2 regions of the Desemzia sp. FAM 23988 genome follow, and region 2 is predicted to be linked to the other one. Evidence: riboswitches for the same ligand, from Rfam matches in the RefSeq annotation. Region 2 holds a riboswitch; the other holds the start of a gene.
What was found. A riboswitch is a leader RNA that binds a small molecule or an ion and turns the genes downstream of it on or off. The one in region 2 is predicted to bind thiamine pyrophosphate.
Positions count from the first base shown of each region.

Region 1: it holds a riboswitch for thiamine pyrophosphate, as region 2 does, so the genes downstream of both, thiM (hydroxyethylthiazole kinase) here and thiT (energy-coupled thiamine transporter ThiT) in region 2, are expected to answer to the same signal.

Region 1 covers NZ_JBGQQS010000026.1:30,973-36,186, forward strand. The annotation lists tRNA gene ACEN4L_RS11755 (tRNA-Thr) at 1-26, opposite strand, end outside; tRNA gene ACEN4L_RS11760 (tRNA-Glu) at 57-128, opposite strand; gene ACEN4L_RS11765 (GNAT family N-acetyltransferase) at 340-618, opposite strand; gene thiE (thiamine phosphate synthase) at 724-1,350, opposite strand; gene thiD (bifunctional hydroxymethylpyrimidine kinase/phosphomethylpyrimidine kinase) at 1,343-2,155, opposite strand; gene thiM (hydroxyethylthiazole kinase) at 2,152-2,895, opposite strand; TPP riboswitch at 3,016-3,113, opposite strand; TPP riboswitch at 3,181-3,279, opposite strand; gene ACEN4L_RS11785 (NADP-dependent oxidoreductase) at 3,454-4,365, shown strand; gene ACEN4L_RS11790 (YtxH domain-containing protein) at 4,417-4,971, opposite strand.
Region 2 covers NZ_JBGQQS010000001.1:102,576-119,178, forward strand. The annotation lists gene ACEN4L_RS00595 (V-type ATP synthase subunit I) at 1-1,208, opposite strand, end outside; gene ACEN4L_RS00600 (hypothetical protein) at 1,195-1,521, opposite strand; sodium ion sensor (DUF1646 type) at 1,568-1,613, opposite strand; gene ACEN4L_RS00605 (DegV family protein) at 1,892-2,761, opposite strand; gene ACEN4L_RS00610 (hypothetical protein) at 2,906-3,244, shown strand; gene ACEN4L_RS00615 (ABC transporter permease) at 3,312-4,010, opposite strand; gene ACEN4L_RS00620 (osmoprotectant ABC transporter substrate-binding protein) at 4,012-4,956, opposite strand; gene ACEN4L_RS00625 (ABC transporter permease) at 4,977-5,612, opposite strand; gene ACEN4L_RS00630 (betaine/proline/choline family ABC transporter ATP-binding protein) at 5,628-6,803, opposite strand; gene cls (cardiolipin synthase) at 6,994-8,445, opposite strand; gene ACEN4L_RS00640 (hypothetical protein) at 8,536-9,711, opposite strand; gene thiT (energy-coupled thiamine transporter ThiT) at 9,881-10,447, opposite strand; TPP riboswitch at 10,524-10,626, opposite strand; gene ACEN4L_RS00650 (GNAT family N-acetyltransferase) at 10,708-11,181, opposite strand; gene ACEN4L_RS00655 (HD domain-containing protein) at 11,292-11,957, opposite strand; gene ACEN4L_RS00660 (ribonuclease J) at 12,324-14,003, opposite strand; gene dapA (4-hydroxy-tetrahydrodipicolinate synthase) at 14,047-14,919, opposite strand; gene ACEN4L_RS00670 (aspartate-semialdehyde dehydrogenase) at 14,948-15,997, opposite strand; partial or broken gene ACEN4L_RS00675 (DUF3891 family protein) at 16,228-16,603, shown strand, end outside.

The sequences.
Region 1 (5,214 bases), on a different contig from region 2:
TGCTCTACCAACTGAGCTAAGCCGGCGAACGGTATAATTATTAAACTTGGTTAGGATGACCCGTACGGGATTCGAACCCGTGTTACCGCCGTGAAAGGGCAGTGTCTTAACCGCTTGACCAACGGGCCTGATAAGCATTTGAGTGATAAGCACAAAATGAATTATATAAAATATTTTCTATAATGTAAAGAGAATAAAGCCTTTTTTGCATCTTTTTTAATTTTTTTTTAATAGTTATTCATTACTGCTTTGTTTTTTGAATGTTTAACACAAAAACTCTAAAATCGATCTCGTTTTAGACTATTACTAAAAAGATCGATTTTAGAGCCTAGCTCATCTTTATTTCGCTATAATATCTTGATATTTATCAGATTTCCGTTCAAATAAACTTACTACATACGGACACACAGCAACCATTTTTTTACCTTCTGTTTCCATTTCTTGGACTGTACGATCTACTAATTGTTCAGCAACGCCTTGCCCTCTTAAACTTGGGTCAACAAATGTATGATCAACCAGTACTTTATCTTCACCGGAAGGTATATAGGTAATTTCTGCAATCATTTTTCCACTTTCGTCATTTTTATAAAAGCGATTATCCCCTTTTTCAAACTCCATTGTTCTTCCCCCTTTCTTCAATCAATGTCATTTTAGCATTTCTTATTTACTGCTTCCAGTTTGTTCATCCTTTTAATCCTACTGCACAAGAAAAATATTTTTGCATCAGCTGCTTTTTTGCAACTTTTCTACTGTCTGTTTTAGGTCTTCACTGCCACAGATAGCAGATATGACGGACACCCCATCTGCTCCCGAAGCACGAATTCCAGCTGCATTTTCTTCCGTGATACCACCAATACCTACTATTGGAAAAGTACCAAACTGTTTTCGTATCGTACGTATGCAGTTCAATCCTACTGGGGAGGCAGCATCTTTTTTAGACTGTGTTGGATAGATTGGGCCAATTCCAACGTAATCTGCTCCATTAACTATAGCCTGTTCCATTTCTTCAACATTATGGACTGAAACACCTACAAGGTTTCCTTTTACTCTCTTCCGAAAGGCTGTCAAGGCTAAATCATCTTGTCCCACGTGTATACCATCAGCATTTAATTGTATAGCAAGCTCAACATCGTCATTGACAATAAAAGGTACTTGGTACATTGCACACAATCTTTGACATGCTTTGGCAAAATCTACATAGGCTGAACCAGTCAACGCTCCTTTTCCTTTCTCGCGTAACTGAAAACAGGTTATCCCTGCCTGCAAAGCTTCTTCGAGTGTTTTCAATGGGTCTTTTTTGCAATTCACTGTACCCATGACAAAATAAATAGTTAAAATACTTCTATCCATTTACTTCTACCTCACATATTCCTTGGTTGCATTTGTAAGCAAAGTGGTTCGTCGGCCCATGACCGTGACCAATATAAAGCGGTGTAGAAACAGCTAGTTGAATAAATTTTTTCGCTTCAACGATCGCTTCTTGCATGGATAGTCCTTTCGCTATATTGGCTGTTAAAGCAGCAGAAAATGTACAGCCTGTCCCATGTGTATCTTTTGTTTTCACACGATTGGTGGTCAATTGAAAAGACTGCTCGCAAGTGTATACTCTATCAATTGCCTGTTCTTCTTCTAAATGTCCACCTTTGATGACAACACATTGAATGCCCATTCGCAACAGTTGTTGTGCTGCTTTTTCTATATCTTTCGTATTTTTAATACGAATACCTGTCAGCACTTCTGCTTCTGGGATGTTTGGGGTGCAAATGGTGGTATAGGGAAACAGCTTTTCTATTAAAGTTTTTGCTGCTGATTCTTGCAATAGCTTTGCTCCGCCTTTTGCAATCATCACCGGATCAACGATAAGCGGTATATTTTGTTTTTTTAGGATTTCAGCTACCCCATCAATTATTTCAACTGAAAACAACATCCCCGTTTTGATAGCTTTTACTGAAAAATCATCTAGTACAGTTTGGATCTGTTGTTGCACAAAATATGGCGGTACTTCATAAATATCATGTACACCCAGTGTATTTTGATCTGTTAATGCTGTAATGGCTGTGGTCCCAAATACCCCTAACTCTTGAAATGTTTTGAGATCTGCTTGAATCCCAGCTCCCCCGCCTGAATCTGATCCTGCAATCGTTAATGCAATCATTGTCCTGCCTCCGCTATCTTTTGCAGAGCATTCATAAATTGTACAGCGAATGTCCCCACTTCATTTCCACTCTGTTCAGCAGCTTGTTTATACGCTTGTAGAGTGGTGGCTAATTGATTGAATGAGGCTTCTTTTCCACTCGCAAGCGAAGCTGTACAAACAGCGCTTAATAAACACCCCATACCTGTAATACGTGTAGCAATTTCGTTGCCTCCAGACACGTATCGCTCTTCTTGACCATCCGTTAAATAATCGGTTTCTCCTGTGACGATGACTTGACAGCGATACTTCAAGGCAATTTCTCGCGCTACTTTGGAAACAGGCATCGCCCCTATGCCGCTGTCCACTCCTTTTTGATGCCATTCTTTACCTGCAATTGCGGCTAGTTCTCCTGCATTGCAGCGGATCAAATCAACCTGCATTCTTTTTAAAAGTTGTTGCACCACTTGTTTTCGATAGCTTGAAATACCGATTCCTACAGGATCCAGTACAACAGGAACTCCTAACTCATTTGCTTTTTTTCCAGCTACCAACATCGTTTGGATAGTGCGGTCATTTACGGTACCGATATTGATCAATACTCCTTGAGCAGCTGTCACGACATCAGCAACCTCATTCACTTCATCCGCCATAATAGGAGAAGCTCCGATAGCAAGTAATCCATTAGCCGTAAAATTTGCCACCACATAATTAGTGATACAATGGACTAAAGGAGCTGTTTGTTTGACTCTTGATAACATTTATTACACCCTTTCCTTGGTTTCTCTAGCTTATTCAAATAGGCTGATCTCAATCCTCCTTTATAGAACGTGAGCACAAAAAAAGGCTCTACAAATATGCAGAAGCCAAAAAAGTGTATAAGAAACTCACTATTTGCTCCCTACGTCAGTATGAACTAACAGGTTCAAAGGGTCAGGTTTTACCTTCTCAACACGACTGTGTCCCCCCGCAATTAAGCGTTTTACAAAAGAAAAAGCTCCCCAAATAAAATTGGAGAGCTCAGTACGAATATAGTCGTTAGAATACATATGTACGATTGTGCTCCCTACGTTAGTGTTAACTAACAGGTTCAAAGGGTCAGGTTTTAACCTTCTCAACACGATTATGTCCCCCTGCAAAACATTTAATTACTTATAAGTTTACTATAGATAATAAATTTAATCAATCACTTTACTGTCTTTAATACACCGCTCCTCGTTCTCTTTTAAAGTATAAAAGCCTCATTATTTGTGGTCTTAAGATAGCAGTGTTAAAGTAATCATAACTAGAGAACCAATCAGAGAGAGGAGTACCTTTTTATGAAAACTATCGCGATTAAAGAATTTGGGTCAGCTGATCAATTAAGAGAGATGGAAATGGAGAAGCCTTCTATCAAAGATGATCAGGTATTAATTGAAGTTCATGCTTTCTCCATTAACCCCGTTGATTGCAAAAGACGTTCCGGTAAAATGGGCGGCAAACTTCCTATGGTGCTTGGTGGTGATGTCGCTGGTATCGTAAGTGAAATTGGTACAAATGTCACGAATGTAAAGCCAGGTGATCGTGTATTTGCTAATGCATCCAAAACTTACGCTGAATATGCCCGATCTCGCGCCGAAGTAACGATTAAAATCCCTGATAAACTCTCTTTTGTGGAAGCAGCTGCAATTCCATTAGCTGGACAAACCGCTTGGGAAGCTTTAATAGATAAAGGACAATTAAGGGATAATGAAAAAGTCTTGATTCACGCAGGGGCTGGCGGAGTAGGCTCATTGGCTATACAAATTGCTAAACATTACAAAGCTTACGTTATTTCGACAGCCAGTGAGAAAAACAAAGCATTCCTTACTTCTCTAGGCGTGGACTATTTCATTGATTACAACAAAGAGGATTTTGAAAAAGCAGTCAGTGATGTCGATCTCGTACTAGACCCTTTAGGAGGCAAAACTCAAGAAAAAAGTTTCACTGTTCTAAAAAAAGGCGGGCGCTTAGTTTCCTTAGTACAAGAACCGGATGAAACTACATTAAAAAAATTAGGGATGATAGGAATTATTTTCAGTATGACCCCCACAAGCGAACGCCTGCAAACCTTAGCTGATTTACTTACCAGTGGAAAAATCAAAGCCATAGTCAGTCAAACTTACCCTTTTACAGAAGAAGGGGTACGTAAAGCACATGAACAAAGTGAAACAGGTCATACAAGAGGAAAAATCGTGATTAAAGTAAAATAAACAAAAAGATGGAGTCAAGAATTTTTCTTGACTCCATCTTTTTGTTTATTTTTATTGGTTCTCATCTAATAGATCTTTTTCAGAATCATAATCTAAATCGTTGAGAGTTTCATCCAACTTATCTGCAGGAATCGTTTGATCTTCATTAGGTTCTGCTGATGTCCCATGAACGTTTCCATGCGGAGCTTCCATTTCGTCAGAATATTTTTCTTTTAAGTCCTGAGCTTTCTCTTCGCCGACCTCTTTCCATTCCTGTGCTTTTTCTACTCCTACTTCTTTCCATTCTTGCCCTTTTTCCATTCCAGTATCTTTAACGTCGGTAAATTTATCCTTAATATCCGAACGTAATTCTTTCCCAGACTTAGGCGCAAATAACAAGGCAACTAGTGCACCTGCTAAAGGCAGAGCAATCATTTTAGCCACTTCCATATGTTTTACCTTGGCAGGCATCGCCTTAGTAACCCCTTTAGCAAGTTTGGCTTTGGTCTTCATACTTGGTTTAGCCATATGGTGCATATGGTGTGTGGAAGGTAAATAGTCTTTCGCTGTATCGTATGCATCTTGAGCATAATCGGTTCCCATGTCCATCAATTTTGTTAATTTCATACTATTCGTGCTCCTCTCACTTCTTGTTTTTCCTGTATTCCTATAAGTGTTTACATGATTATCATATAACAAATATAGAATTCTCTAAAGTAAAACGCACTCAAAATATACGAGATCACTTTCTAGACAGTTTTAAAAAGTATATTTCTAAAACTAAATGCAGACCAATCATCTCCTAAAACACCTTAATAAAGTCGTAACACTTTCCCATTTAAAGTAAGCGCTTTCATAAATGCTCAATGT
Region 2 (16,603 bases):
TTGTCTAACTTCATAAATTTCATTGCCACAAATGTTCCGATCATCAGTACAAGACCATAGCCTAAGTCAGCACTCATCATACCAAAGAAAACAAGATAGAAAGGCATCATAAAAGGTGTAGGGTCTATATCATTATACTTAGGTAAACTGTACATCTCTGTAACACTTTCAAAAGGCTCAACGACAGCATTATTTTTCAACACTGTTGGAACAAAAGCATAGTCTTTACTGCGGATGTCGTCAGACATAATCGCATAATTTTCTTGCCCAATATGTTTATCTAATAAAGTAGTTAAATCAGAAACTTCTTCTTCCTCAAGCCACCCATTTAAAATAAACAAACTGCTTCCATTTAATAACAAAGATTTAGCATTCTCACGTTGAACTAAGTTGAAATAATATTCTTCTGATAGTTTTAAGTGATCTATATCTGAGTTATAACTACGTAGTTTTTCTTTCAATTGTTTTTCTTCTTCAGAAAGTTTATTCAAAGAGCTTAAAACTGACTTCAGCTCTTCTTTTGGCAAAGAGTGATAAGGATAATTCAGATTTGTAAATTGAAATTGATTTAACACTTCATTTACTTCAGCAAATGAATCAGATGGCGCAATAACCAAATAAGCTGCTTCATCTTTGTATCGGAAAATTTCTTCCACATAAGCAAAACCGGAATCTTTTAAAGCGGCGTTAAAACTATCAGCATTTACTGATGAAATAACTCCTATCCTGCCGGTAGTTACCTTAAAGTCATCTAAATCATTTGGATTAAAGTCCAACCGTTCCCATCTTCTTAAAAAGTTTTCGGTATCTGTTAAACTTTTCCGTTGTTGATTAATATCAATTATTTCTTTTTCGATTTGTCTAACTTCATCAATTACTCGATCTAAAGGAAAATCAGCCACTTTTTGTTCCAATTCTTTTAGTGTATACTCTTTTCTTCCTTGTCGCATTTTTTTCAAAGCACTGGGTTGTTTGACGTATTGATTTAGATAAGCCAATGTACTTTGAATCGTTTTCATATTTTCCTCATAGATGCCTCTGTTTTGAGGTAGAGTTTCACGAGAATAATAATCAAGTAATTCAGTTTCTTCTAAAGTTGACAAATCAAATAGTTCAAGCTTTTGCAACTCTTGTACTGCTTTTAAAAGCTGCTCTTTATTGGCTTGTTCCGCTAAAAGTGTTATTTGTTTCATTTTAGCTATTGCCATAACGTTTAAACACCACCTTCAATAGTTCATTGACAACTTCATCTTTATTCTTTTCAACAACTTGTTGAATCTTCTCTTTTTCTTGAGCAACTTCCTCTGCAATAACCTGTTTATCATTTGCTAACAATGTGCTGTATTTCTCTTTTTCATCCTCTTCAAATTTCGTTAAATCTTGTTCAAGGATTTCTTTATTGTGTTGAATTGTTTTTTCAGCATCTGAAACAATTTTCCCTGCTTCAGATTGACTATTTTTTCGCAATTCTTCAATTTTTTCTTCAGCTTGTTTAACATATTCAACAGCTTCGAGTCCCATTCCTTCACCCCCTTAAAAGTGCAAAAAAAGACATCAGCAAAGAAGAATCTTCTCACCCTAGAAGACGTCTTCTTGAAAGCTAATGCCCAACCGATTTTGCTTATTTAACTAATAAAACATTAACACAATCGAATTATTTCGTCAATATAGACTAAGCATGCAAGATCTATATCGGTTATTCAATCAGGGCGTTAAGTTTTTTTAATAATGAGTAACAATTGCATTACTCTATATAGAATTTATCTTACTCTGGACATTTCCTACATACTAAAAATAATAGCACTTTTTTACTGTTACAACAATATATATAGTATAACATATACCAACTTTACACGCTTAAAAATATTTAATCAATAATAACTAACGTCTCTTATACTCTTTCTTCTCCCATAGAAAAAATCGAGAGTGAACCATACCCAGTATGAGACGCAATCGTTGGTCCATACGGATAAATCTTGATATCTTTTACAGTGATTTGCTCTAGGAGTTCTTGTTTTACCATCTCAGCTTCGTCTGGTACACCTACATGCCCAATAAAAATGGTTTGTTGTTCAGGGTTTATAATTCCTTCAACGGTTTTACTCACTAAATGGTGTAAAGACTTTTTACGTCCTCGGACTTTACCAGCTGGTACTAAACCTCCTGCCGGATTAACAACTATGATAGGTTTTACGTTCAATAACGTTCCTAAAGTAGCTGATAACGCAGAGACTCTTCCTCCGCGTTCCAAATGTTTAATGTCATCAACAGTGACCCACGAATGGAGCTTCATTTTATTGTCTTCCAGCCATTTAGCAACTTCCTCTATTGAAGCTCCTGCTGATTTGCGCATCGCAGCTTCATAAACTAGTAAACCTTCTCCTAGACAAGCAGCTTTGGAATCTACAATAGTGATATTCACATTTGTATAGTCTTCTTTTAATTGTTCTACAGCCGCAACAGCATTATTGTAAGAACCACTTAAAGCTGAAGAAAAAGCTATATACAAAACAGGAATCTCTTCTTTTACGTACTTTTCAAACACATCGATATATGTACCAATATTGATTTGAGAAGTAGTAGCCATAGCTCCTTCTTTTAATTCTTGAAAAAATTGATTGCGGTCAAATATTTTGCCCATATCATCAACCAATTCTTTTCCATTCATATGAACAGTTAAATTCACTACATCGATGTCTTGTTCTTCAATAAATGTATAAGGCAAATCGCAACAAGAATCTGTGATCAATTTATAACTCATTCAACTCACTCCGACCTTTAGTATTTTATTCCTTCTTTATTATGACAGGTTTTGCGAAAATTAAAAAGAGAAAATAAAAGATTGCATTATTGAACATTTGTTCGTATAATATAGAAAACGAACAAATGTTTGGAGGATGCACACATGGAAAAAAATAGTGCCGTAACATTATCTGCTTTTAGCTTTTTGCAAAAAACAAAATTATTTTTGACAGATGCCGCTTCACCCACTCTACTGCCCCAAATGCCAATGGAACAAATCCTTTATTTTTTAGAACAGGCTCACTTAAAATCCAAACCCATTATCATTCAAACCACTGATCGAAGCAACAGTTTCGCTTTTCATGAATACACTGGAAAACTAATGATCTCTCCTAAAGATAACGAGAAAATTATTCTGTCTAGTTTAGATAAAAAAACAATCTCTATGATCAAAATGGATGAAATTCGCTATATCCAATTGACAAAACGCACTGCTAAATAACTCAAAAAAAAAACAAAAGATACAGGATTCCGTATAAATGAACCCTGTATCTTTTGTTTTTTAGTGCTTAATTTTTTGGTTGCGCTACCTTTGACTCGAACAATCGGGTGGATTGTGTCGGATCTAATTTTTTTTCGATCCATCCTAAAACGACATCGGCAATAACAGCCATTAAAGCAGTTGGAATAGCACCAGCTAGGATAATCGCTCCACCATCAGTGGCATTAACCCCTCTTGCGATAATGTCCCCTAATCCTCCAGCACCAATAAAGGTTCCTATGGCTCCGATACCAATACCAACTACAAGGGCATTACGAATTCCACCCATGATAACCGATAAAGCTAACGGCAATTCTACCATTGTAGTGACTTGCCTTCTTGTCATTCCCATACCTTTTCCAGTGTCTAGCAAACTGTCATCTACACTTCGGACTCCCGCATAGGTATTTTTTAGAATCGGCAGTAGAGAATAAAGGAAAATCGTCACGACTACGGTTGTAGCTCCTAAACCAAAACCTAACATCAATATCGACAGCATAGCTAAGGAAGGGATCGTTTGAAGCACATTGGCTATCCCGATTACCCATTTAGCTAAATTTCCATGTCTGGAAATCCAAAAACCGATTGGGATACCAATGATGGCTGCAAATAAAACGCCATATATCGACATCAAAAAATGCTGAATAAATTGACTCCACACATAAGCACCGTTTTGAGAGAAATAATAAATCAATTGCTCGAAAACATTCATGTCTGTAATATTCATGCTATTCCCCTCCGTTCGTAGAAACTGACGTATCTTCAAAATAGTTGTTGTCTTGTAAAAATTCTTCCGCAACTACTTGCGGCTCTTTTAAATTGTTGTCTGCTTCATAATTCATTGTTTGCATCTGTTCTTCACTGATCGTTCCTTCTAGTTTCAATAAAATTTCTTCTAATTCGGGATAATTTTCTAATACCTCATTAGTAGCAACAGGACTTGCATCGTAAGGAGGAAATAACCTCAAATCGTCTTCTAGAACTACCAGATCATAACTGGCAATACGTCCATCTGTAGAATAACCTAAGATGATATCCATTTCCCCAGCGGCCAAAGCATCATAAACCAAACCGATTTGCATAGGGTAAACTCTGTTAAAGTCAAATCCATAAGTATCTAAGAAAGCATCGTACCCGTCTCCTTCTCGTTCGATCCACGAATTGTCCACACCAGCCTGCATATCTTGAGCGTATGGTTCCAAATCACTGATTGTTTCCAAATCATATTCATCAGCTGTTTCTTGTGTCACCATAAAGGCATATGAGTTAGCAAACCCATATGAAGGGAACCACGTTTGATCAAATTCCGTTTGGAACCCTTCCACAACTACTTTCAGGGCTTCTTCAGGATCTGTGATCGGCGCAAGACCTAATTCTCCCGTCAATGAAGTCCCAGTATATTTAACACCAGCAATATTTGCATCTCCATTTAATAAAGCCTGATGACTTACTGTTGAAGAACCTAAATTATTGATGACTTGAACATCTATATCATCCATATAATGCTCGACCATTCCCTCAACTACATAACTCATGATCAATCCTTCTGTCGAAGTTACACCAGCTACTGTGATTACTTCACCAGATGTCCCGCTTCCAAGACCTGGTAGAGAACACCCTGCTAAAGCCAACGCGCTAAAAAGCGACAAGGCAATCGTTTTTTTCTTCTTCAAATATTTCATGTTGTATCCTCCTATTTCGCAGTTCGCAAGTTGACTGGAGTGACTTTTTCTTCTACTTTTCCTAAAAGAAAATCTACCAGCAACGCTAGTATGGTAACAGGGATCGTTCCACCAATAATCAACTCGGGAATATATAAGTTTAAGCCGTTAAAGATAAAGTCGCCTAAACCGCCTCCGCCAATGTAAGAAGCTAAAGTAGCCCATGCAATAACATACACACCAGATAAACGTATGCCAGCCATGATAACAGGAGCTGCTTGCGGCAACTCAACAGAGAAAATCAATTGCCTATTAGTCATTCCCATCCCTTTAGCTGCATCGATCAAATCTTTGTCTACTCCTTCCATCCCAATATACGTATTTCTCAATATTGGCATCAAAGAATACAAAAATAACGCAATAATAGCTGGGAATTTTCCAATTCCGAACAATGGAATCATTAAGGCCAATAAAGCTAGTGATGGTATAGTCTGCAACACTGTGATTGCACTAATGAACCCACTTGCGATTCGTTTATATCTAGTCAGTATAACTCCGATGGGTACAGCTACAAGTATCCCTAAAACTAAAGCAATAGCGGATATATATAGGTGCTCCCATGTCAATAATAGAAGTTGCGAACCATTGTCAGTTAAAAAATCTATCATGCATACCCGTCCTTTCTATTGCTCTCCACTTATTTCAGGAGTAGTTCCCAAGGGAATATCTTTTGCTTCTTCCAGATCTCCCCAAATATTGTCGTACACGATTTCTGCAAGAGAACCTCTTGTTACCAATCCAATCAATTTCCCTTTTTGATTTACGACCGGGATATTTTTAAATCCGATTTTCAACATACGTTGAACAGTATCACGCAACAATGTGCCCGAACGGACAAAGCGGATTTCACCTTGCATCACATCACCAACACTGGTCGCTGTTCTGCGGTAACGGTCAATGTCTTCCAGTCCTACCATTCCTTTTAAAACACCTGAGTCATCAGTAACAAATAAGGTATCTACTTTACGGTCGCGCATCAATCGAATAGCATCTTGTAAAGATTTCCCTGGAGTTACAGAAACGGGATTTTTGATCATGATTTGGTCAACAGTCTGAATGGAAGGTCTAGCTTGCAATAAGCGGTCTTCTCCGAGGAAATCTTCAACAAATTGATTTGCGGGGTTGGCTAAAATATTTTCAGGAGTGTCAAATTGCACCACTTGACCATTCTGCATAATGACAATACGGTCAGCCAATTGCAATGCTTCGTCCATATCGTGAGTAACAAAAACAACGGTGCGTCCCATCTCTTCTTGAAGGTGCTTGACCAATTCTTGCAAAGCATCTCTCGTGATCGGGTCTAACGCACCAAAAGGTTCATCCATGAGAATAATATCCTGATCAGCAGCTAATGCCCGAATAACACCAATCCGTTGTTGTTGCCCTCCAGAAAGTTCATTAGGGTAACGATCTAAGAACTCTTTAGGCAGATCCACTCGTTTGATCAATCTTTCTGCTCTTTCCCTTTTCTTTTCCTCTGGCCATTTCAACAATTTCGGAACCAAAGTAATGTTTTCATAAACCGTCATATGCGGCATAAGTCCGATTTGTTGAATCACATAGCCGATTCCTCTACGCAGTTCAACTGCATCCTTCTTCATGATATCTTCCCCATCAATCAGAATTTGGCCTTTACTAGGTTCGATCATACGATTGATCATCCGCATAGAAGTTGTTTTCCCACTCCCACTCGTTCCAATAAAAACAATAAACTCCCCATCATTAAAGGTTAAATTTATATTTTCTACTGCTTTTGTGCCGTCTTTATATATTTTAGATACATTCTTAAATTCGATCAATTTAGTCCACCTCTTTAGGTTTTATTTTTAATTGTACTTTATACAAGTGTTGCATAAATGGAAAGAAATTACAAATAATCTGCTCAAACACAAGTTTTCATAACATTTTCAAAATAAACTGCTTCATTTACAAGGATGCAAAAAAAGGAAGTAGTTGATTAACCTGCTTCCTTTTGATAGCCTTTACTTATTATAAAATCGGTGACAATAAACGTGAGAAACTTTGTTTGAATTTGACCCATGAAGATTGTTTTTCGATTAATTCCCTCGTAAATAAATAACTTTTTTCCATATCTTTAAAGAAATAAGCTTCTTGTTGCTTGGCTATTGCCGGGTCATACATGAAAGCATTTACTTCAAAATTCAGTTTAAAACTTCGGATATCAAAGTTGGCTGTACCCACTGAGCAGATTTCTCCGTCGATGACGATCGTTTTACTGTGCAGGAATCCATTATCATAGATGTACACTTCTGCTCCCGCATCTACCATTTGCGCTGCATACGATAACGTAGCTTGGTAAATAAAAGGATGGTCCGGCTTATTGGGAATCATAATTTTAACATCTATTCCCGACATAATAGCTATTTGCAACGTTTCAATCAGTGCATCATCTGGCACAAAATAAGGGGTTTGGATATAAACAGTTTTATCTGCCATACTGATCATTTTGATGTACCCTTTTTTTATTTGTTGGATCTCTGTATCTGGACCACTGGATACGATCTGCAGGTTGGTTTTCCCTTTTCGTTGGATATAAGGAAAATACCTCTCTTCATATTCTATTTTATTGGTAGGTACAGCTGCATTCCAGTCCATGATAAACCGACTTTGCAAGGCCAGCACTCCATTTCCGATTATTTTTAAATGAGTATCTCGCCAATAGCCGAATTTCTTGTCTTTGCCCAAGTATTCGTCTCCTACATTAAAGCCGCCGATATACCCGATTTTTCCATCGATAACGACAATTTTGCGATGATTTCGGAAGTTAATTCGAAAATTGATCAAGCCCAATTTTGATCCAAAAAAGGTCTCGACTTGTCCGCCTAATTCTTTTAATTTTTTAAATGAAGCCAGTTTCAAAGCGCGAGAGCCTAATGCATCGTAAATGACCAAGACTTCTACGCCTGCTGCTGCTCTATCTTCTAAAGCTTTCAATACCATATTTCCTATCTGATCATTATGAAATATGTAATAAATCATATGAATATGATTTTCTGCTTTGTAAATATCGCGAATCAGCGATTTAAATTTTTCTTTGCCGTCTGTAAACATTTCTACGACATTTCCTTTTGTTAACATGGATTCGCTGCTTTCCAAAAACAAACTGGTAATTTCTTTCGAATCCTCAGTGGACTGTTGGCTAGACAACAATTTTTCTTCTTCGATCAGCATTTGTTTCTGAGCTTCCACCAACTCTGGCATACCGATACTTTCTTGAGCTTGTATATCAAAAATCTTTTCTCTGGAGATCTTTTTGCCAATAAAAAAATAAATGATAAATCCTATACCCGGCAAAAAGTTTAATACCAGCAACCACGCCCAAGTAGCTGCAATATCTCTCTTTTCTCGAAACACTGTAACAGCTGCAAATACAGTATTAACCGTTAATAATAATGAAATAAAATAAAAAACGTAATTCATTAAAACTCACATCTCTTTCCAACATTCTTTTTCTTCAAATAAAAGCACTCCTCATTGAACAAATAGATATCGACTTGTCGTGTCATCACCTTAGCTATCATACTCTTTTTTCTCATCAGCCATAGTAAGAAAGGACATTTTTTCTTTTATCCACTCTCCCAATATCCGTTCCATAGCTGATTCGCCTTTTACAGGGTATATAGTCGCGGTTTTCTGCAATTCATTATAATATTCCATAGCTTTGGGGTAATTCCGTTGATGGAAAGCTTCATAAGCCATCATTAACCGTTTCTTATTCGGCAAATAAGTCGTCATTTTAATGTATTTCTGTAATTCTTTGGTATAAAATTTCTTCACTACGAATGGGTCTGCATCTTGAATCAACTCTAAAAACAAGCGTTCACAAGTTAATTCATTCTTATATAACACTGACATTTCTTCTATATACGGATCAAAAGCTGTTAAGCATAGTCTCGCTTCTTCAAATTTCAACTGATCTATATACCAGTTATATTCCAATAAATACATGGCGACTTTTAAAGGATTGGAATAGTCTTTTTCTCCTTCTAATTGAAGAGTTGTTAGCGGAATATCTTTCACTCGTTTTCCTTGTGTCATCAAAGCATTTATTTTGAGTTGGGTGTAAAAAGCGTATTTATTTTCTTGGTTTTTTAACAACAAATACAAATTGTAGCCATCATTTGGTATGCCTCCCATTTTCATCGGAATTCCATTGGTTGCTGCTGTAAACAAACCTGCTAATGCAAAAGCACTCAAAATTGTCATCAAGATAGGGGGGGAAAATACACCGTTAAAGATTAGCCCAAATAGTGCGATAGAAAGCACTGCATTCATTAAAACTCCGCCTAAATTATATAACACAAATGGAAAATCACCCTCGTTGTATGCAGGAGGGGACATCAAACATTGTCCTCCTGTACCAGGTAAGTTCATTCGTTTTTGTTGGATACTTCCTTCTTCTTTGACTAACGTCAAGGAACCTATTCGGAAAGAAACATAAGCATAGCCGGTCATCAATCCAAATACCAAATGACCCATTTCATGAAGTAAAATATGTATCAAATAACTGATAAAAAAAGCTATGAACCCAATAAACAACAGACTTAAATTTAATTCAATTGCATCAGTTTCCAAAAATACTCCTGCAACAAAACCAATCGTTAAACCAATAATTGCTGAACCTCCCATTACAAGAATCACGGTACTCCATTGGGATTTCTTTTTTTCACTTTTATTTTTTGTCATATGTGCTTCACTTCCTTATGGGTTGCTTAATGCATTCTCCTAAAAAGGATAACATTACTTATTTAGTATGTACTAGTCGAAAAAAAAGTCAATCATAATTTTGACCGACAACTCTTTTTAGCTTTAAAAAAAAAGACGAGATAGTAATATCCCGTCCTTTGATCTTGTATTAACGTGTTGTTGATGAAAATAATTGTGGTGCTGTTTTTTTGATCGCTATCAGTAAGATGCTGACTACGACCGCTGTGATTACTCCACTCAAAATCTGTGTCACGAAAGAATACAGCAAAGCACTCATTCCTTCTGGTGCGTAGCTGCCCCAGAAATAATAACCTGCTACAAAATGCCAGAAGAATCGTGCCATCGTACCGGAAAATGTTCCCAGAACAATGTACAGATTCAATTTAACCGTCTGATCGGTTTGACTGAGCGAATGGATTTTAGCAGCAAATAATCCTCCGAAACCTGCAAAGGCAAAGGCAATAAAATATTCAATAAATCCTTGTAAAGGACTTAGAATATAGGCATTACCAATTACAAAATGCAAGATCCCCCATAAAAAACCAGCATAAACTGCTGGAACAAAACCTCTCCTAAACGCATAAAGCGTGAGAGGCACCATCCCTAATGAAACTGTAAAAGACGGACCGATATTTGTTGGGATAAGCGATAATACAATGGCTAAAGCAGCTATAATCGTCCCTTCTATCCACACACCAAACTTTTTGTTGCGCATAAAAAAACCTCCTTTATAATTTGAACAATGCCAAACAACAAAGGAGGAGATCACTTGAGTAATTAGACTACATACTTTTGTGCTCTGTCACAATTCCTACGCTCGTGCTAACGAACAGGTTCGAAGGGTCAGAATCATCGATTCAATCTCAGCTTAAAAAAGCACCCCTTTGTGATGGACGTTCATTCAGTTTTTACCTATTCACTATACCGAATATTTCAACCCTTGTCAATACTGCTCTCCGGGTTGAAACGATTTGATTAGTCTAACTTTTTAGCTAATACAAATTCTATACTGTCCCCTATGTTGATCCGTTGTTGAGTATTTGAAAAACCTGATTGAATATACAGCATTTGACTGCTGATATTGTCTATAGAGACAGACAACACAATTTCGTTGATCATGGGATAATGATAGCGCACATAGTCGGGCAGCAGTTCTAAAGACTTTTTAGCATATCCTTCTCCTTGATAATTCAAATCAATCGAATGTGCTCTAAATAGAATTGCTTTTGGATTGTCTGTAAAAGTGGACACCCCTACTCCAAGTTGAAGGATAAAAAAACCAATCAATTCCTGCCCCTTTAAAATCAAAATCGGGTGTTTTTCAGTTTCATGCATACTCTCGGTTAAAGCATCCATTGGCTTAACAATATAAGAATTTGAATCAATGGCATAATTTTCTAATTTTGGAGCATCTTCTATAACCGCTTCTCTTAGAATTATCTTTTCCATAGCCCTTCACCTTGCCTTTTTCATTATTCTTTTTCAGTATAAGAATAACAGACAGGACTAATAAATGTCTCTTGAAACGTTCTTAATTTCTCTGATTTGCAATACTCTGATTACTTCAACCCATCCCACTCCAAATAAAATTCTTGCAAAAACTGTTCCATAAACTGGTGTCTGTTTTCAGCAAAAGATCTTCCTGTTTGAGTATTCATCGTGTCTTTCAACTTTAATAATTTTTCATAAAAATGCATGATCGCTGTATCTTCTCCAGATCGATACTCTTCGTAAGATACCCCTTCTCTCGGCATTTTAGAAGGATCATGAATCAACCGACCACGGGAACCCGAATAAGCCATTGTTCTGGCAATACCGATTGCTCCAATGGCATCTAACCGATCTGCATCTTGCACGAGTTTTCCCTCTATAGAAGTCATCTCTATTTTATTGGTTCCACCTTTATAGGACAAGTTCAGCACAATAAATAAAAGAGACTCTTTTTCGGCGTGGGTTAAAGATAGCTGATTCAACCAATCGGTTAATTTTTTTTCTCCTGCTTCAGGTGTCTCATTTAATTTTTCATCTGGGACATCATGCAGCAATGCAGCCATCTCACAAATAAAAGCATCTACTTCCCCGGGTTCTTCAGCTGCCATTTGCAAGGCTAGATTACGTACACGATGAATATGCCACCAATCATGTCCGGAAGCGTCTTTCTTCAATAACTGAAAGACAAACTGTTCTGTCTGCTTTAAAATCTCTTTTTGAAGGTCTGTTTTCATATTTTGTCCTCTCTAAACTTTTTGGGTTCTTCATCTTCTAGCGTTGGTAGAGAAATTTCCTCCAGCCTATGGGGTTGCTTATGGACCGCCATGGGACCGCCTTGAGCTGAAAACCACATCTCAAGACTTGCAAGCTTCAAACTTAGCGTAACGGCTAAAGCCTAACGCTAAGTAATTCCCATTGCTTCCTTTTCCATGGCTACAAGCAACCCCATAGTCCTCCATAAATTTCTAGGAATGAGCTTCTAAAAAGTTTAGAATTAATTTTTTTACTTACCAACGTCAAATATTGTAGAACCACTTTTTGAACGACCCATTAAGGGTTTTAAATAAGGCTAGGACAAATGTCCTAGCCTATGCCTTAATTTATCTTCTGCGTTTTGAATTGCTGACTTCCATAATGATCGGTAAGATAACCGGTCTTCTGCGTGTCTTATCGAACAAGAATTTGCTTAATGAGTCTCTGATGTCTTGCTTCAAAGCTCCCCATTCAAATTCATTTTGCTGTAAGTTCTCTTCAACGACTTTTTGGACCATTTCGCTGCTTTGTTCAATCAATTGCGTATTTTCTTTGACGTATACAAAACCACGAGTCATGACTTGTGGACCAGACGTAATTTCTTTTGTTTTACGATTAATTGTCACCACAGCGATCAGAATCCCATCTTGAGACAATAGCTTACGGTCACGCAAGACAATATTTCCAATATCCCCGATTCCAATACCGTCTACCATAGTATTCCCAGATTCTACTTGACCAGACATTGTCAAGCGGTTATGAGAATATTCCATGATATCTCCTTTGCCAGGAATAATGATATTTTTATATGAGATCCCTACTTCATGAGCCAAGTCAGCATGAGCTGCTAACATACGGTACTCTCCCGTTACAGGGATGAAGTACTTCGGTTGGATCAAGTTAATCATCAACTTCAGATCGTTCGGTGTAGCATGTCCAGAAGCTTTCAGATTATCGGTGATTTGTTTCACTTCTCCACCAGCACGGTAAACCATATTTTCAGTAGTGGCTACTGTAACTTCCATTTCATTTGAAGGGCTAGTCACGATATAAACTAGATCGCCTTCTTTGATATTCACTTGCGGATGCTTGCCTTTTGCCATACGTTGTAAGGTTTGGATCGGTTCGCCGGTGCTCCCTGTTTCAAGTACAACGATTTCTTGGTCTTCGTATTTTTCAATCTCTTTTACAGAAACGATCAATTCATCGCTTGGCAATTGCAATTTGTCTAATTTTAATGCTTTGTCGACAATCTCTTCCAAATGTTTTCCGGTAATAAAGATTTTACGATTGGAACGATGTGCTGCGTCCAATACTTGTTGGATTCTTAGAATATTGCTGGCCACAGCGGCCACAATGATTCGTCCATTTGTATTTTGGAAAGTATCCAATACTTCTTCAGCAACTTTCAATTCACTCACATTTTCAACAGGACTTTCAGCTTCACTAGAATCACTTAACAGTGCCAATACATTGCTTCTGCCGATATCGCTGATGCGGTTTAAATCTGTTTTATACATCGGTTTAGCACTCTGATCAAACTTAAAGTTTCCTGTATAGACAATGCTGCCTTCATCCGTTTTAACAACGATTCCGACAGAATCAGGGATAGAGTGAGTGGTTCTAAAGAAACTCACTACTGCGTTGCCAAATTCAATTTCGGTATGCTCATCGACTACATGGTAATCATCAAAATGAGCCACTTGTCCTTTTTCTTCGACACTCATTTTAGCTAACGCCATTGTTAATTCAGTACCAAATACCGGCACATTGAATTTTTGCAGAAAATACGGTAAAGCTCCTATAGAATCTTCATGTCCATGTGTTAAGAACACTGCAGTAACACGATCTTTATTTGCTTCTAAATAATCAAAATTTGGAATGACAACATCGATTCCAAATAATTCTGTTTCTGGATACATCAATCCGCAATCCAGAACAAAAATTTCTTCATCTACTTCCACAACGTACATATTTTTACCATTTTCACGCACGCCACCAAGTGGAATGATTTTAACTTTACTCATTACTTCACCTCTTTGGTTTTCTTTCATTACATTGTTGATACTTTTATGGATAACAAATTGCTAAGATACTTTCTTTTTCTTCAGGCGTACATTCTACTAAAGGCAATCTCAATCCTCCAACAGCTACCCCATTGTGATTCAACACACATTTTGTGGGTGCCGGAGAAGGAACAGAAAACAAACTGTCCATTTTTGGTAACAGCTCAGCAGATAGTTCAGCCGCTCGTTTCAATTGCCCGTCTTCTAAAGCGTCGTACATCTCGGACATTTCTTTACCAAATACTTGACTGGCTACCGAAACCACCCCATTGGCTCCAATGGCTTTAGCTGGAAGGGATAAATTATCTTCACCGGTGTAAACCAAAAAGTCTTCAGACGTATGTGAGATGATTTGGCTCATCGCATCCAACCCTGCACATTCTTTGATCCCTATCACATTATCAATGCCAGATAAACGAATAGTCGTTTCTGGATCTATCGACACACTGGTTCTGCCTGGAACATTGTAGATCATGATTGGTAATGCGGTACTTTTGGCTACAGCTTCAAAGTGAGCGAATAATCCAGCTTGATTCGGCTTGTTATAATATGGAGTAACAACCAATGCTGCATCGATACCGTTGATTTTTTCCACTTCTTGCGTAAAAGAAATCGTTTCAGCAGTATTGTTTGAACCAGTCCCTGCAATAATGGGAATACGTCCAGCAACATATTCAACCGTTTTTTGATACAAAGCCAATTTTTCGTCATGGGAAAGGGTTGGTGATTCGCCTGTTGTGCCACCGACCACGATTCCTTCAGTGCCTGTTGAAATTAAGTATTCGATAAATCTTTTTAATTGTTCATTGTCTACTTTATTTTCTTGATCAAAAGGAGTGACCATTGCTGTAATGATTCTTGCACGTTGAATATCCAAACTCTCACCTTCCTGTAATGCGATTTTTTTACGCTTTGACGCTTAATAAACCTAATTCATGCATTTTTTCGGCTATTTGTACCGAATTCCATGCCGCACCTTTTAATAAATTATCGGATACGATCCACATATGATAACCAGCTTCATCGTCTAAATCTTTTCGAATACGACCGACAAACACTTCTTTTTCGCCCTGTGTAGCTAATGCGGTGGGATAAAGCTGTTGAGTCGGGTCATCTTGAAGAATGATTCCGGGAGCTTCATTTAGCAACGATTGAATTTGTTCCACTGAAGCTGTTTCATCTTTCACTTCAATATAAACGGATTCTGAATGGCCAAATACCACTGGGATCCGCACACATGTAGCGGATACTTTGATTGCATCGTCTCCCATGATTTTTTTGGTTTCATTCGTCATTTTCCATTCTTCTTTTGTATACCCCTCTTCATCAAAGACATCGATTTGAGGCAACGCGTTGAATGCGATTGGAAAATGCTTCTTGTCTCCACCAGAAGGCAGGATATGAGCTTCGTACGGCTCATCGTTCAACATGTGCTGTGCTTGAGCATGCATTTCTTTTAGAGCAGCATTTCCAGCACCACTGACTGCTTGATAGGTAGAAACAATCACTCGCTTCAGCCCAAATTTATTTCGTATCGGATGTAAGGCTGCTACCATTTGAATGGTCGAGCAATTAGGGTTCGCAATGATTCCTTGGTGATGTTTTAAAGCTTCAGCATTCACCTCAGGTACAACCAAAGGAACTTTTGGATCCATACGGTATGCACTCGTATTATCGATTACGATTGCTCCGCGCTTCACGGCTTCAGGAGCAAATTGTTTTGATATGTCTCCTCCCGCACTAAATAATGCAATATCGATTCCATCAAATGATTCATTGGTTGTTTCTTGAATTTCAATTTCTTCGCCATTAAAAAGTAGTTTTTTCCCAGCTGAACGTTTAGAAGCCAATAAGGTTACCTCTTTGATTGGAAAAGCTGCGTTTTCCAACATTTTGATCATTTTGGTTCCCACTGCTCCAGTGGCTCCAACTACTGCAACTGAATACCCATTCATAACTTTCACTCCTGATCGATTACTATTTAACTTATATTGATGCTTTCGAATAATACCCTTACTCATTTTAGCATAATTACTGGCGAAATCATACCAAACAAAATCTTTAGGCAGCTGCTGACAGGATTTGAACTCTCTATTTTTTTATTTCTCTCTATTTTCTTTATAATGGCAGTGAAGTATTCTGATCACTCGTCTATAGAAACAAAAACAGAAAGGATGAAGTACAGATGATTTCAAAAGAACACAAAGAATCATTTACATTAACAGAACAACTCCACCATTCCATCGTTTCTGGTGAGATGTTAACTCATTGGAAGTACCAGAACATTAAAAACTCAGCCTTCTATCCTTCTGTGCATTATGCCATCTCGATGCATGATTATGGCTGGCAAAACTTTGATAAACAGCCTTTTTGGAACGATCGAACTCAGCAACCTTATTCTTTTATCGACTTTCCTATGATGGCAAAATTAGTCCTTTATCAACATGGGATAGATGTAATAGAAAAAGAAATCCCTATGCGGCTCTCTTGTGCAGCTGTCATTATCAAAACTTTTTTGCTGAAGAAAAAGCTGCTGCTGCTAAACAATTTGTGCAGCATGA